Regions from separate parts of the Clostridium felsineum DSM 794 genome, predicted to be linked through region 2. Evidence: a T-box and tRNA genes for the amino acid it is inferred to sense, from the RefSeq annotation. Region 2 holds a T-box; the other holds one or more tRNA genes.
What was found. A T-box is a leader RNA that pairs with one kind of tRNA and senses whether it is charged. The one in region 2 lies ahead of thrS (threonine--tRNA ligase), so its partner is inferred to be a tRNA-Thr.

Region 1: it encodes a tRNA-Thr, which carries the amino acid that the T-box ahead of thrS (threonine--tRNA ligase) is inferred to sense. The anticodon was not compared.

Annotation. Positions count from the first base shown of each region.
Region 1 covers NZ_CP096980.1:818,791-823,151, forward strand. The annotation lists gene rlmB (23S rRNA (guanosine(2251)-2'-O)-methyltransferase RlmB) at 1-329, shown strand, start outside; gene CLFE_RS03825 (NYN domain-containing protein) at 334-852, shown strand; gene sigH (RNA polymerase sporulation sigma factor SigH) at 942-1,556, shown strand; tRNA gene CLFE_RS03835 (tRNA-Gly) at 1,637-1,711, shown strand; tRNA gene CLFE_RS03840 (tRNA-Thr) at 1,720-1,795, shown strand; gene tuf (elongation factor Tu) at 2,000-3,193, shown strand; gene rpmG (50S ribosomal protein L33) at 3,410-3,559, shown strand; gene secE (preprotein translocase subunit SecE) at 3,600-3,824, shown strand; gene nusG (transcription termination/antitermination protein NusG) at 3,874-4,361, shown strand, end outside.
Region 2 covers NZ_CP096980.1:3,127,300-3,131,660, forward strand. The annotation lists ribosomal protein L20 leader region at 1-78, opposite strand, end outside; gene thrS (threonine--tRNA ligase) at 119-2,032, opposite strand; T-box leader at 2,085-2,302, opposite strand; gene ytxC (putative sporulation protein YtxC) at 2,368-3,243, opposite strand; gene CLFE_RS14880 (DUF6873 family GME fold protein) at 3,467-4,165, shown strand; gene CLFE_RS14885 (alpha/beta-type small acid-soluble spore protein) at 4,235-4,361, opposite strand, start outside.

The DNA.
Region 1 (4,361 bases), 2.3 Mb from region 2:
ACAAAACTTCTGCTGGTGCAGTTAAATACGTAAAAATAGCCAAAGTAAGTAATATAAACCTTGCTATAGATAAACTTAAAAAAGAGGGAATTTGGGTTTATGGTGCTGAAATTGATGGAGAGAATTACTGCTTTAATCAGAATATGACTGGGGCTTTAGCTCTTGTAATAGGTAGTGAGGGAAAAGGAATTTCAAAACTTACAAAACAGAAATGTGATGTACTTGTAAAAATTCCTATGGTAGGTAAAGTGAATTCTCTAAATGCATCTGTAGCAGCAGGCGTTGTTATGTATGAAATTTTAAAACAAAGAATTGTAAAAAGAGGATAGTAAAGTGAAAACTATCCTTGTAGATGGATACAATGTTATAAATAGTTGGGGAGAGCTTAATATCATTAAGGATGATGTGAGCTTAGAAAGTGCAAGAGATAGACTTATAGAAGTCTTAATAGAATATGGAGAATTTACAAATTGTAAGATTATAGTGGTTTTTGATGCTCATCATATGCAAGGTAATATTGGAGAAAAAATAAAAATGTATGATAAATTCACTATAGTATACACAAAATCTGGTGAAACGGCAGATAGTTTTATTGAAAGATATGTAAATAAAATTGGAAGAAAATCTGAAGTTTGTGTAGTTACGTCCGATAATTTAGAACAGCAGGTTGTTTTTCAAAGAGGATCTACAAGAATGTCTTCTATAGAGTTCTACAATGATGTGAAAAAAATTCGAGCTAAAATAAGTAAAAAAGCTGAAAAAATAAGCAGTGAGAAAAAATATAATCGTTTAGAAGATAGAATAGACAAAAAAATAATGGAAAAATTAGATAAAATAAGAAAAAATCTTTAAAAGCATTGACTTGGAAAATATTGTTATTGTATAATTGTTTTATGGGTTACATAGGGGGGATACTAGTGGAAAATGAGATAGCTAGAAGTATGGAAATTAATTTTGATGAGAAGTTAGACGAAGAAATAGTGATGATGGCAAAACTTGGAGATGAAAAATCACAAGAATATTTGATTAATAAGTATTATAATTTTGTGAAAGCAAAGGCAAAATCATATTTTTTAATTGGTGCAGATAAAGAGGATATATGTCAAGAAGGAATGATAGGGTTGTATAAAGCTATAAGGGACTTTAAACCTAGTAAATTAGCTTCTTTTAAAGCTTTTGCAGAGCTTTGTATAACTAGACAGATTATTACAGCAATAAAAACAGCAACTAGACAAAAACATATACCTCTGAATACATATGTTTCTTTAAATAAGCCTATATATGATGAAGATTCGGATAGAACGCTGTTTGACGTAGTATCAAGTGTTGAAGTATCGGATCCAGAGGAACTTATTATAAGCAAAGAAGAAGTGGCTAAAATAAGAAAAAATATGCTTAGAGTACTTTCAAGTTTGGAAATAGAGGTTTTGCAATCTTATTTAGAGGGAAAATCTTATCAGGAAATAGCTAAAGATTTGGATAGATGTTCTAAATCTATAGATAATGCATTACAAAGAGTTAAAAGAAAATTGGAAAAGTGTTTGGAAAAAAGATAAAATATATTGACAAAGAAAATTGTTGATAGTAAAATTAATAATTGGTATATAGCTTATAACTTTGAGCATTATAATAATGTGCGGGAATAGCTCAGTGGTAGAGCACTAGCTTCCCAAGCTGGGTGTCGCGGGTTCGATACCCGTTTCCCGCTCCAATAAAGTTGCCCATGTGGCTCAGTAGGTAGAGCGTCACCTTGGTAAGGTGGAGGTCGCCAGTTCAAATCTGGTCGTGGGCTCCAGAAAACTTATTGAATAGAACACACCAGGAACAGTTTACATGAATGGATTAAGTTTCGTCATGTTTTTAATGTTTTGCTTTCTGCCGTATTCGTTATGAATATTAAAGAAGGTGTTCTATAATAAAAATTTTTAATACATTACTAATTGTGGTGTAATACAATAAATATTAATTGTTTACCATAAGTATTAAGGAGGAAATAGAAATGGCAAAGGAAAAATTTGAAAGAACGAAACCACATGTAAACATAGGAACAATAGGACACGTAGATCACGGTAAAACAACATTAACAGCAGCAATTACAACAATATTAGCAAAAGAGGGAAAAGCAAAAGCTTTTAACTATGAAGAGATTGATAAAGCACCAGAAGAAAAAGAAAGAGGAATAACAATCAATACAGCACACGTTGAGTATGAAACAGAAAACAGACACTATGCTCACGTAGACTGTCCAGGACATGCTGACTATGTAAAGAACATGATAACAGGAGCAGCACAAATGGATGGAGCTATCCTAGTAGTAAGTGCAGCAGATGGTCCAATGCCACAAACAAGAGAGCACATACTATTAGCATCAAGAGTTGGTGTTGAATATATAGTAGTATTCTTAAATAAAGCAGACCAAGTAGATGATGCAGAATTAATCGACTTAGTAGAAATGGAAGTAAGAGAATTATTAAGCGAATACGGATTCCCAGGAGACGATACACCAATCGTAGTAGGAAGTGCGTTAAAAGCATTACAAAACCCAGATGATGCAGAAGCAGTAAAACCAATAAAAGACTTAATGGCAGAAGTTGATGCATACATCCCAACACCAGAAAGACCAACAGATAAAGCATTCTTAATGCCAATCGAAGATGTTTTCACAATAACAGGAAGAGGAACAGTTGCAACAGGAAGAGTTGAAACTGGAATGTTAAAGGTTGGAGACGAAGTAGAAATCGTTGGAATGAAAGACGAAATAACAAAAGTAGTAGTAACAGGCGTAGAAATGTTCAGAAAGATACTTGATAGTGCATTAGCAGGAGATAATATCGGAGCATTATTAAGAGGAGTACAAAGAGAAGACATCGAAAGAGGTCAGGTATTAGCAAAACCAGGTTCAATAACTCCACATAATAAGTTCGTAGGTCAAGTATACGTATTAAAGAAAGAAGAAGGCGGAAGACATACACCATTCTTCAACGGATATAGACCACAATTCTACTTCAGAACAACAGACGTAACAGGATCAATCCAATTACCAGATGGAGTAGAAATGGTAATGCCAGGAGACCACATAGATATGACAGTTGAATTAATAACAAAAGTAGCAATGGGAGACAACTTAAGATTCGCAATCAGAGAAGGCGGAAGAACAGTTGGCTCAGGAGTTGTTACTAGCATCATTGAATAGTATACTGTAAATTGTTTTCCTATATGTGTAAGCAGACTGGGTGACAAACCCAGTCCCTTTATGTAGGGGATTAATATTAAAAAATAAAGTCGAAAAAATAACAAATGAGTCCTTGATATGTGTTTGACATGTTGCAATAATTGTGATAATATATTGAGGTAGTGCGTATTTTAGCAAGGCATAGGAAATTTTCTTTAAAATTGGGAGGTGTAGATTGTGAGAGTAAAACTAACACTAGCTTGCACAGAGTGCAAACAAAGGAATTACAACACAATGAAAAATAAGAAAAATGATCCAGATAGATTAGAAATGAAAAAATATTGTCCATTTTGCCACAAACATACACTTCATAAAGAGACAAAATAGCATATCAGGCCGTAATTTCATAAATAGGATGTGAATAAAAATGGCTGCTAATGTAAAAAATAGAAATGTGGAAAAATCACCATTAAAAGGTTTTGTTGGATTTTTTAAAGATTTGGGGGCTGAAACTCATAGAATCACATGGCCTTCGAAAGAAACTCTTAAAAAAACCACGATAGCAGTGATAACTTTTTGCGCTGTGTATATCATAGTGGTAGCAATAATGGATTTTGGTTTTAATAACCTCTTTAAGGTGATCTTTAAGTAAGATGTAAGGGAGGTTATGGGTTCAGAAAAAAATTCTGTTCCATAAAATTATGAGTGAAAAAGCTAAATGGTATGTCGTACATACATATTCCGGTTACGAGAATAAAGTAAAGGCAAACATTGAAAAAACCATTGAAAACAGAAATTTGCAAAATTTAATCTTGGATATTCAAGTTCCACTTCAAGAAGAAGTAGAAGAAAAAGATGGCAAGAAAAAGGTAACTTTAAAAAAAGTATTTCCAAGTTATGTGCTTATAAAAATGATAATGACTGATGAATCTTGGTATGTTGTTAGAAATACAAGAGGATGTACAGGATTTGTTGGACCAGGATCTAAACCAGTTCCTCTTACAGATGAGGAAGTTGGAGCAATGGGAATAAAGGAAAAAGTAGCTAGCATAGATGTTGTTGTTGGCGAAAGTGTAAAAGTTATTATGGGCCCACTTGTAGATCAAGTTGCTCTTATCCAAGAGATTAATTTAGAAAAAGGCAAATTAAAAGGCTTAGTTAATATGTTTGGCAGGGAAACTCCTGTTGA
Region 2 (4,361 bases):
GCAAAATAAGCTGCATATCTTAAACCTTACTAGCTTCGTGGCTGTAAGGTGAGAAACGGTAGGTTTCTACTTCCAATACCTTGTAAATTATAGCACCACTTAGTGTTCTTGTCAAGAACTAAAGTGAATTTATTTTCTGCTTAACTTCAGCATTTATTCTAAATATGAAGTCCTCAACATTCATTGAGCCTAAATCTCCTTCTTTTCTGCTTCTTACAGAAATCACGCCCTCTTTTATTTCCTTATCTCCTATTACTATCATATAAGGAATCTTTTTAAGCTGAGCTTCCCTTATCTTATATCCTATTTTTTCATTTCTAACATCTTTTTCAACTCTTATTCCTGCATCTCTTAATTTTTGGCTTATAACATCAACATATTCTACTTGACTATCTGTTATGTTCATAACTTTAACTTGCACCGGTGCAAGCCAAGTTGGAAAAGCACCTGCATAATGCTCTATTAAAATTCCTATAAATCTTTCTATACTTCCAAAAACAACTCTATGAACCATAACTGGTCTATGTTTTTCTCCATCTGCACCAACATAGTTAATATCAAATCTTTCAGGCATTTGAAAATCAAGTTGTATTGTTCCACACTGCCATGTTCTGCCTATACAATCCTTAAGATGAAAATCTATTTTAGGTCCGTAGAAGGCTCCATCACCTTCATTAACTATATACTTTAAATTTGCAGCATTAAGTGCATTTATAAGTCCATTTGTAGCTGCTTCCCAATCTTCGTCACTTCCCATGGAATCTTCTGGTCTTGTAGATAATTCAACATAATAGTCAAATCCGAATACTTTATAAAACGAATCTATAAGTTTTATTACTTTTAGTATTTCTTCAGTTATTTGATCTTTAGTCATAAATATATGTGCATCATCTTGGTTAAAACATCTTACTCTCATAAGTCCATGAAGAGCTCCAGATTTTTCATGTCTGTGAACAAGTCCTATCTCCCCAAGCTTTATAGGAAGTTCTCTATAAGAATGTATGTTATCTTTATATACCAAAATTGATCCTGGACAGTTCATAGGTTTTATAGCATAATCCTGCTCATCAATTTTAGTAAAATACATATTTTCTTTATAGTGATCCCAATGTCCTGATTGATGCCATAATTGTTCATTTAATATTACTGGTGTACTTATTTCATCATATCCTGCTTTATTATGAACCTGTCTCCAATAATTTAATAAAATATTTTTTATTACCATTCCCTTTGGGTGAAAAAATGGAAATCCTGGTCCTTCTTCATGCATAGTAAATAGATCGAGTTCTTTTCCAATTTTTCTATGATCTCTCTTCTTAGCTTCTTCAAGCATATGGATATACTCCTCAAGATCTGCTTTTTTTGTAAATGCAGTTCCATATATTCTTTGAAGCATTTTATTCTTTTCATTTCCTCTCCAATATGCACCTGCAACTGACATAAGTTTTACAACTTTTACCTTAGCAGTAGATTCAACATGGGGTCCTGCACATAAATCAACGAAGTCCCCTTGTTTGTAAAATGAAATTACTGCATCTTCTGGTAGATCTTTTATAAGTTCTACCTTGTAAGGCTCTTTTTTTTCTTCCATATATTCTATAGCTTTTTCCCTTGGAAGTTCAAATTTTTCAAGCTTCAAGTTTTCTTTTATTATTTTATCCATTTCCTTCTCTATTTTAGGAAACATTTCTTCTGTAAATGAGAAATCTGCATCAATATCATAATAAAATCCTTCATCTATTGCAGGTCCTATAGCTAATTTTGCTTCAGGATAAAGTCTTTTAATTGCTTGTGCTAATATATGTGAAGCTGTATGCCTTAATGTCCATTTTCCATCCTCATCATCAAATGTAAGTATTTCAAGAGTACAATCTTTATCAATATTAGTCATTAATTCTGCTCTTTCTCCATTGATTTTAGCGGAAATTGCTTTCTTATAAAGTCCTGGACTTATTGATTTTGCAATATCACCTGGAGTTGTTGTACTGTTAAACTCCATAACTTTTCCATCTTTAAGTGTTACTTTAATCATATTAATTCCTCCTACAAAAATTATTTATCAAAAAAATAAAACTCCTCCCATACAAAGGGACGAGTTACCGTGCTTCCACCCAAATTAAAAGAAGTTATATTATCTTCTTTTCACTCAAATCAATAACGCAGATATACGGAGATGCTTACTAAACAGTTCAGCACTCAGCTCAAAGGTGGTTTTCAATAATACACATTTAAGAAACTTTCAGCTAAAATTTCTCTCTCTTTAAAATAGTAATTACTTACTCTTCCTTTTCAAAGCCTTTATTTAACTTAAATTATATTCCAATAAAATTCATAAGTCAATATATAAAAATTTTAACTTTATATTATTTAAGTTCTTCCCATAGTAATTTCACTACAAAATATCACTTTATTTTCAAAAACATTCTCTATAGTATTTAAAATTTCTTTATTTTGAAATTTATCAGCATCATAAATAATTATTTTTTGAGGACATGCTGTTATAAGCCCACTTATAAGTATATCATCTTCATTTATTCCTTTTTTAGATTTAGCCCCTGAAAATTCATTCATAACCTTATCTGTTATATCTTCTCCCTTGACATCTGTAAGTTTATATTCACCAGTTTCTAATACATAAATATTTACAATTTCAATTTTACTTTCTTGCATATCCACAAAATATTTCAATAACTTTACAAATTCATCATATTCTTTTTCAATCATATACCTTTCTATAACTTTGTCTATTATTATTTTTAAATTTGCTTCTATAAATTTCATTCTAAACCTAACAAAACCAGTTATATTTACTTCATCATATTCCTCAAGACATTCATTTATCTTTTCCAAAATTTTATTCTTCTTATTTATATAAAATATCTCTTCATCATTTATATTATTATCTTTTAAAATCTCACCAACACACACTTCCCGTATCTCACTCATTTCATCTATATCTAAAAAGAAATAAGACTCTTCTAATATATCGTTAAGACTCATCATACAAAAATCTATAGCCATTATATCATATAGTACTTTAGCAAAATACCTATTAAATTTGATTTTAACACTATGATCATATTCGTAATTGTTACACATAACTTTTATAAAATGAGTGTCTTCTTCCATACTTTCACATATTCCAATATTTATATTGTCTTTGTGTAAACTTTCCTTTATTTCTTCAATACTACTTATAACATAATTAATCTTATCCTTAACAACTATAGTTTTAATAAGCATTTTACCAATCCTTTCTAATTGGATACAATACAAATGCAAATTTATCTTAATGACATAAATCCAATCCTATTTAGTATGTATCTAAAATTTTAACTATATGCATTTATTTTAATAAAAATATATAATATACATGTAAGGAAACAGTTGAATTTTTAATTTTTAATATAAAAAATTAATTTCAATATATTTTACCTTATAGAAATTAAAATTGTGAGGTGTTTTTTTGAAAGCTGTTATTGTGGACAATAGAATAAGCGAACTAGAAAAATATAATTTAAAAAAGTTAGATTTAAATATAATTTTAACTCCTATATGTAAAGATATTTCCTCTCCTATTTCTGGTCACCCTGATGAAGTTATTTGTAAAGTATCCGATAAACTCATGATTATATATAAAAGTTCTACTTCTGAATTTATTGCTTCTATTAAAAATTTGGGCATAAACATAATAAAATCATCTAATACTTTAGGAAATGAATATCCTAATGATGTAGCTTTAAATGGTGTAGTTCTTAAGGATTTTTTTATACATAATATTAAGTATACAGATCCATCCCTTTATAATAACATTCTAGATAAAACTATTATAAATGTTAAACAGGGTTATACTAAATGTTCAACTGCAGTAATAAACGACTATGCCTTAATGACAAGCGATATAGGAATTGCAAATTCCGCCTCAAAATTCAATTTAGACGTACTACTCCTACCTCCCGGCGATATTGTTCTTCCCGGCTTTGAATATGGTTTTATAGGTGGCAGCTGTGGTTTAATTAATAAAAACACATTAGCTTTTTACGGAAACTTAGAAAAATATAAATTTAAAAATAAAGTTTTAAATTTTTTAAATAAACATAATATAAAGCCTATATACCTTAGTGATAGTAAGCTTATTGATCGAGGAAGTATTATCACTATCTAGAAATAAGTTTAAAAAAGGCTATCTCAATTAAAATTGAGATAGCCCCTTTAACCTTATTCTAGTTTTTAACTATTTAAGACTGCTTTCATATTCTTGGATCATTTTTTTAACCATTTGTCCGCCTACAGATCCATTCTCTCTTGAAGTAAGATCTCCGTTGTAGCCTTCTTTTAAGTTTACTCCTACTTCTTTAGCA